DNA from 2 places in the Paenibacillus sp. J22P51 genome. Region 2 is predicted to be linked to the other one. Evidence: riboswitches for the same ligand, from Rfam matches in the RefSeq annotation. Region 2 holds a riboswitch; the other holds the start of a gene.
The links. Region 2 has a riboswitch for cobalamin ahead of metE (5-methyltetrahydropteroyltriglutamate--homocysteine S-methyltransferase). Riboswitches for the same ligand answer to the same signal wherever they lie in the genome.
Positions count from the first base shown of each region.

Region 1: it holds a riboswitch for cobalamin, as region 2 does, so the genes downstream of both, AC58QC_RS11110 (S-layer homology domain-containing protein) here and metE (5-methyltetrahydropteroyltriglutamate--homocysteine S-methyltransferase) in region 2, are expected to answer to the same signal.

Region 1 covers NZ_JCAUAZ010000004.1:29,409-33,482, reverse strand. Annotated here, with positions in the region: gene AC58QC_RS11110 (S-layer homology domain-containing protein) at 1-1,726, opposite strand, end outside; cobalamin riboswitch at 1,890-2,093, opposite strand; gene AC58QC_RS11105 (hypothetical protein) at 2,240-2,512, opposite strand; gene AC58QC_RS11100 (hypothetical protein) at 2,716-2,865, opposite strand; gene AC58QC_RS11095 (MBL fold metallo-hydrolase) at 3,023-3,646, opposite strand; gene AC58QC_RS11090 (thioredoxin family protein) at 3,666-4,074, opposite strand, start outside.
Region 2 covers NZ_JCAUAZ010000002.1:63,085-67,158, forward strand. Annotated here, with positions in the region: gene AC58QC_RS05080 (hypothetical protein) at 89-220, shown strand; gene metE (5-methyltetrahydropteroyltriglutamate--homocysteine S-methyltransferase) at 280-2,580, opposite strand; cobalamin riboswitch at 2,731-2,930, opposite strand; tRNA gene AC58QC_RS05090 (tRNA-Arg) at 3,535-3,608, opposite strand; gene AC58QC_RS05095 (hypothetical protein) at 3,774-4,074, shown strand, end outside.

The DNA.
Region 1 (4,074 bases), on a different contig from region 2:
TGCCAAATGCAGGTTTGTCTACCGTTCGTAATAGATAAGCTAGGCTTTTATTCAGGTGATCTTTTGCTGCTTTTTTAATGTCGATTTTATAAGTAATGACAAATGTTTGCTCATTGGTATTGCCGGATGAGTCCGTTGCTTTCACAACAACCGTGTTGGCTCCCAAATTAAGCACAAGCGCATAGAGTCCGTCTGTTTTAGAAATGACTGTTCCGTTCAACTTCACTTCCGATGTAATACCCTCAGGGGTATTATCCGTCACAACTACACCAACACTTAAATTCGCCTCAGATACTTCTTGGTTATTCGATATACCTGATACCGTAAGGCTAGGCTTTTCCGCATCTTTTTCAAATGACTTATTCAGGCTGGCGAGCGCGCTGTCAACACTTGCTTGCGTACTCTCAAGATTTGAAAGCACGGTATACGCGTGATCATACGCTAATCGAACAGCTTTATCCGCCAAAATAGTTACTTTATTCGGATCGCTATTAATTCCTGCTACTCTAGCAAGCAGAGCATCTTTATTCGCTGGGTTTGGAAGATAGCGCCATTCGTTGGCTCCAAGATCAGCTCCCCACCCATAAAGGGAAAACTCAATTCGAAAGACATCTCCATCATGGGGGATATACTGAGACGCACCCACATCAGGCATTGTATTATTAACAACATACATCCAACCTGACATGGACGTATAGTCAAATTCACCGAGCCAGTGATCGTCCAGCTTTAAACCAATATGATCGCTATTTAAGTTGATTTGATCTTGAATAAACGTAGGTACCTGTATAGCCGTCGTATTATCCTTAACTTTAGATAAATAGAAGGAATCTTCAATACTGCCATAGGTTTGATAGTTACCTTCACCCAATACACGAGTGATTACAGCTGCGCCATTATCACCTTCGTATAAGGGAAAATTGATGGGTTCCTGATAAAAGCCCTGTCCTATCGTAAATTTCTCAACAGAAGCCGTTACATGGCCTATGGGGGTAGGCTCTGGCTTTGGTTCAGCTTCCACAATCAATGGCTGCGTACCTCTGACAACACCAGGGGCACCATCGGAACGATAATTGGTAACTTCCACGGTATAATTTCCAGCGGCTACACCTTGGTCAAACACAGCTACACCACTAGCATTTGTGAACTTTTCGGCAGCACCAACTTTTACCTTCAACCCCTCAGCTGCAGAGTCTATAAACCCTGTGTTGAGCCAGTCATAGGTTGTTTTCGTTACCGTTACGGAAAAGGGGGCGTTCGCACTAACGGGGGTTGACGAAATGGTGATCGACTTCAATAGTTGCGTATTGAGATCACCGTAATAGACAATTACCTGATCATTGCTCTCCAAGGCATACTGGTCTATACCTACATCAGGAATAATCCACTGACCTTGACGTTTAATGGCATAGTTCCATCCATCGTAACCACCGTATGATGCAGCTTGTATCCCATTAATTGCGGTCACATAGGAACCATAGGATGAACTCGAGACAATAGGGGTGATATCTGTCTGAGCCACTAAAGCCTCTAAGGCAGTTGAGCCCTCGGCTATTCCCTCTTTGATAAGACCCTGCGGCCCCTCCACTCGAAGTGAAACGGAAACTGGATTTTCACTCGCAGCGAAAACTTGATTAGCTGGTGCTATGGCAGTAAATAAAACAGATAATACCATTAGCGTAGCTAAAATAGACGACATCATTTTGCGTTGTAACTTCGTAAACATTCTCTCCACTTCTCTCCCTTACTTCCCTAAGATTTGTCGCACGCCAAAACAAAAAAAGACCAACCCTCAGGCGGGGTGGCCTTCTTAATTCATGAATAAACAAACATAGTAGCGCCATACTGGCTACAGAACGCTAACTGAATTCCCACCCCCCGGAGAATCAGAGCAACAACGAAATAAGGCAGGTATCCTGGCTCATGCATCATCGTAAACTTTTCGCCTTCCCATCCCCGACGGGGACAGTGGCCTGATAGAAAAGTAACTCCGCATTTACAGTGGCGGGACCGCGCAGGTTTTACACCTGACTTCCCTTTTAAGCACCTTCGACAGAAACATCAAGAAGTGCACCTTACACGCAATTTATGTAGTTATATGGCTTCATACTAGCGGGTAATCCTATATTTGTCTAGTAGTTTCATAGGATTGAACATTCACCAAACAAAAAAAGGCAACCCCTCCAGGACACGAAGTCCCGCGGGATTACCTTCCTCTTTTACCCGTGCAATTCGTAAATTAATACTTACAAATGCTACGCGTAATGATAACTAACAAAATGAAAAGTACAAGAATACTAGCGGCCGAATTGTTTTTCGGAGGACAAGCAACTGCTTGCGTGTGGACTGGTTTCGGGAAAACAAATTCGGTTTGTTGGTAGGACGCGTGCAGGTGGATCGGTTGTTGCATAATAGGCGCAGGAGCTGGAAGCGGAGTCGGCATTGGCATTGGCATTGGCATTGGCATTGGCATTGGTTGCATTGGGTAATTCGGAACTTTTATATGTTCCATGAGAGAGCACCTCCTTCATATTTTCCTTACATGGGCTTTCAAACTTGCGGTTTAACTTGGAAGTTATTGTTGAAGTTGGGTGAATAGCTTACAACATCAGTCTATGGGGAACCACCTACGTTGCACACGGTAAACACCCAGTTACTTAATAAATTGGGTGGGTGTCATGGGCGAACGAGCATATGCGCGAAACAACATACGTTTTAGGCATAGGCAGCTAGCTTAGGCAACTGCCGCCGATTTATTAATCGCACCACCTCAACAGTAACGGTGTTTTTCATCACTACAGAGCTAATTTTCACACCACACCCTGCTGTAACGATGTTTTTCATCACTACAGCACGAATAATCACGAATCCCCCTCGATTCCGCAACTGTAACGGTATTTTTCATCACTACAGAGCTAGTTTTCGCGCCTCACCTTGCTGTAACGGTGTTTTTCATCATTACAGCCCCGGCACAACACAAAAAAGGACCGCCTCCTCATCAGAGGAAGCAGTCCTACTAGCCTTACACGTATGGATTATTCTCACGTTCGAAACCGATCGTTGTTTTCGCGCCATGGCCCGAATAGACGATGACATCGTCATCCAGCAGAAACAGCTTATCCTGAATGGAATCCAGCAGGGTATTGTTGTCTCCACCGAGAAGATCGGTGCGACCGACCGATAATTTAAACAATACATCACCGCTGAAGAGGTGCTTATCATACAAGAAGCTCACACTGCCTGGCGAGTGGCCAGGAGTATGGAACACCTTGAGCTGGATACCCAGGAACTCAAGCGTTTGTCCTTCATCCAGCGCGAATTCCGCAGGATCAGTAACAATCGGAGCGCCAAGATCAGGCCAGCGTGCGGAGCCGTTTTTCTTCGGATTCGTCAGCCAATCGGCTTCCAGGTCGTGAATATACACGGGGCAGCCCTTGAGCTTACGAATCTCATCTACACCACCGATGTGATCGAAATGCCCGTGTGTCAGCAGAATCGCGACGATATCCATGTCGGCGATTTTTTTGATCAGCGACTTGGGATTCATTCCTGGATCGATTATAATACCTTGATTCGTCTCTGGATTCGACAGTAAGTACGCGTTCGTCTGAACCGGACCTAGAACGAAGGATTGAATGTTGATCATCGTGTTGCCACCCTCACCCTTAGAACGACTCGATCAATGAACGAAGTTCCTTCACAATAACAGCATGATATCCGTTACCTTCGCCATATTGACGGCCCATTTCTGCTCTAGCTACTTGAATTTTTTCGTTATAGTCTGCCGCATCGCGATCAGGATTTTCTTTCTTGAATTGCGTCATAACCGCTTGCACATTCTTAGGGCGAGGGCCCCAGTGTCCAAGCACGAAACCGCCTGTATCTGTGAAAATCACGATCGGAATAGCACGGCCGCCGCCTGTTAGGAATTGATCAATTACATCATAATTTTGCTCGATAATTAGAACTTCTGTCGGCACGCCGCTATTTTCCAAAGCCTTGAAAACAACAGGCACGTTGCGAACAACGTCTCCACACCAATCAGCAGCCACAATCAAGCAACGAAGATCATCG
Region 2 (4,074 bases):
GCGTCCCCAAGAGTATCCAGCATATTCAGTGCTCAAACCCTCCATACTAATGTAGCGTTCATTCTATGACTAGAAGGAGTTGCTTACTATGGGTAAAAAGAAAAGTATGATGCAGAAACAGCAAAGTGCGATTGACCACTCCAAGCAATCATCTCGTATTCAATCGAATCTGGATTCAACGGAACCAGGTCACCATCAGCCGAACAGGCCATCTGTGTAAACAAACGAGAGTTACAGCACCCTTGCTCGCTAATGCGGCAGGGGTGTTTTTGTTCATTTTTAAGATGGGATTAATTCATTTCTGCTGGCTCTGAATAGCTTGGCAGCCTCAACCATCACTCGAAGCGCAGCAATGGTTTCATCTTTTCCGCGTGTTTTTAAGCCGCAATCCGGATTTATCCAGAACAACTCTGGCTCTAGCACCTGAAGAGCACGTTCTATCATTTCAACCATTTCTGTTACAGAGGGTACGCGCGGACTGTGAATGTCATAAACCCCAAGCCCGATTCCTTGATCATACGTATGCTCCTCGAAGCTGTGAATCAGCTCACCATGGCTTCGCGAGGTTTCGATTGAGATGACGTCAGCGTCTAGCGCTCGAATGGCGTCAATAATGTCATGGAACTCACAGTAGCACATATGTGTATGAATTTGCGTCTCATCACCGACTGTTGCTGTGGACAATCGAAATGCCAGAACAGCCCAGTCAAGATAAGCTTGCCAATCTCTTTTCTTCAATGGTAAACCTTCTCGTAGAGCAGGCTCATCCACTTGAATCATTTCAATGCCTGCTTGCTCCAGGGCTTCTAATTCGTGACGCAGGGCCAATGCGATTTGATACGCAACCTGTTCGCGGGAAATATCGCTGCGTACGAATGACCAGTTCAGAATCGTAATGGGGCCTGTTAGCATGCCTTTGACCGGCTTCGTAGTGAGTGATTGGGCAAACTTCGTTTCTGTGACCGTCATCTCTTGCACGAATTCCACATCGCCGAAAATAACAGGAGGTTTCACACAGCGTGAACCGTAGGATTGAACCCAGCCGTTTGAGGTAAAGGCAAAGCCATCCAGCTTTTCACCGAAAAACTCAACCATATCCGTACGCTCAAATTCCCCGTGTACAAGCACATCAAGTCCAAGCTCCTCTTGGAGTTTAATCCACTCTGTAATCTGCTCTTGAATGAATAATTCATACTGCTCAGGCTTCCATTCGCCGCTGCGCCAATTTTTACGAGCGTTACGGACCTCAGCCGTTTGCGGAAAGGATCCAATCGTCGTAGTCGGCAGGAAGGGCAGCTGCCATTTCGCTGCTTGAAGACCTCTGCGTGTCGTGAAGCTGCTGTTTCTAAGAGATGGCTGTAGACCGATATCCGTGATCGCTTGTTGGACTGAGGCCTTATTCCGATAGATAGAGGCATTGAGCTTAGCTATGGCCGTTTGATTTATGTCTAATTGCAATTGAATGAAATCTTGGCCGTGTTGAATGGCTTTAGTCAAGATGGCAAGCTCAGTCAGCTTTTCTTCTGCGAATGCTAGTGCATCCCGTAATACAGGCTCAAGTTTACTTTCATTACGGGTGGAAACAGGAACATGCAGTAAGCTGGATGAGGGCTGCAGCATCATGCGCTCATAGGGAACGATTGCTTCAAGCTGGGCAAGGAAAGAAAGCTGCTTACTCAAATCCGTCTGCCAAATATTACGTCCATCCACAAGGCCGACGCCAAGTACTTTATCCGCGGGGAAACCGTGTGTTTGAAGGCTGCTCCAGTTCAATTCAAAGCCGTGAATGAAATCTAAACCGATTCCATGGACGGGAAGAGATACAAGATCCTGGTAATGATCGATAGCGTCAAAATACGTCTGAACCATAATTTTAAGTGCTGGAGCAGCTGCCGCAAGCGTGGCGTAGATATGCTTTACGCGTCCGATATCTTCTGGACTTAGGGACTGCACGAGAATAGGCTCATCTAGCTGTACCCATTCCACACCTTCCTCCGCCAACTCTGCCAAAATACGTGAATAGAGCGGTAGAAACAACGCGATTAGACTATCGATTTCTTCTGGTTTGTACCCCTTTGCTAGTTTGAGAAAGGTAAATAAGCCAAGAACAACAGGCTTGCCGTTAATGCCTAGCTTTTGCTTAGCTTCTCGGTAGGCTTCAAGCGGTTTGTTGATCGTGAGCACTGGCTGTGCATCCTGTAACTCAGGAACGATATAATGATAATTGGTGTTGAACCATTTGGTCATTTCACAAGCTGTCGCCCCTTGGCTGCCGCGAGCCATTGCGTAATACGTGGCAAGTGAAACTTCGCCGCCTTCATAAGGGAAACGCTTTGGAACTAGTCCGAACATGGTGGACGTGTCCAGCACGTGGTCGTACAAGCTGAAATCACCAACAGGGATAAGGTCTATGCCTTTTTGCTGCTGCAGTCTTAGGTTTTGAAGACGGATGTTTTCGATTTGCTTTGTAAACTCACGCTCATCCAGCTTGCCGGCCCAGTAGGCCTCCAGCGATTTCTTCCACTCGCGGTTCTCGCCAATTCTTGGATATCCTAAATTGCTATTTATCAGTGCGCACATGGGGGTCATCCTCCTCAAATTTTGCTTCATACGAATCTCGGAAAATCAAAAAAGGGCATCTCTAACCTTAATAAAAAAGGTTAAAGATACCCTGTGTATGTGTATACAGTGTTTATGATCTCTAACACCTCCCTATCTCCCGTAGGTAAAACAGTGCTGTCAGAATTAGGCAGGTCTCCTGGCTCCAGAATCCTCGTCAAACGCTAGCCTTCCCGATCTTTCGATCAGTGGCACCTTAAGCGTCGACTCCTCTGTTACAGTGGCGGGACCGCGTCGGTATTGCACCGAACTTCCCTTTTAAGCTCTCGTTTATTAGGCTAAACAAGAGCACCTATTCCCACAATATGCAATTGTTGAATACTATACATGAAATCTTTGAGTATGCAAAGAGTTTTGTTTTAATAAAAAATATAAGATGTTTCACAGGAAAAGACGGCTCTGTTTGACTAAAAAACGCACAAGTCTGTCTCAAGCGGACGGCGCTGCAGGTGAAGTTAGTCGAATAAATCGACTAACTCGAGAGAACCAGAGGCCCTACAGAGTGAGTTAGTCGAAAAAATCGACTAATTCAAGAGAACCAGAGGCCCTACAGAGTGAATTAGTCGAATAAATCGACTAACGCAAGAGAACCAGAGGCTCTACAGAGTGAATTAGTCGAATAAATCGACTAACTCAAGAGAACCAGAGGCCCTACAGAGTGAATTAGTCGAATAAATCGACTAACGCAAGAGAACCAGATGCCCTACAGAGTGAATTAGTCGAATAAATCGACTAACGCAAGAGAACCAGAGGCTCTACAGAGTGAATTAGTCGAATAAATCGACTAACTCAAGTAAAAGTAACAGGTTTACGCAGGTTCCGTTTCATTACAGAATTCTTCGTTGAAAAACAGGCGTTGCTTACGAAGATACAAAAAAAGACCGCGATTTCTCGCGGTCTTTCCTCTTACATCAACGTCCCAGGAGGGATTCGAACCCCCGACCGCACGCTTAGAAGGCGTGTGCTCTATCCAGCTGAGCTACTGAGACATACCTCACTTCTTACCGCATGGACGTGATCCGTTTGGCGAAGCAAGAGTTATAATATCATATCGTTTTGTAGGAAGTCAACACTTCTTTTAATATTTATTTTTGCAATCATTTGGGTGATAGAGTAAACTGTCACAAGCGAGACCACGAACAGAGGTGATCCCTATGTCAGACCCTACGCCCAATAATGTCATTCTTTTTCCTAAAACAGAGAAGTTCTATGAAGACGAGCTAACGAAGCTGTTGCGCTCCGAGCAATATAAAGAAGCACTCGAGATGCTCACATTCCTCTTGCAGTTTCCCAATGTCGATACGAGTAAATCCGAACAATGGGAAGCGTTGCGCCACTGGCTGCTAACCATGTTTCCGGAAACGATGTTTCCAGCAACAGAGACAGAGGAAGAGGATTCTGAGGAAGAATCCGCCTTATTGCGGCAGTACATTCATGATAAGGCAGCTTCGGATG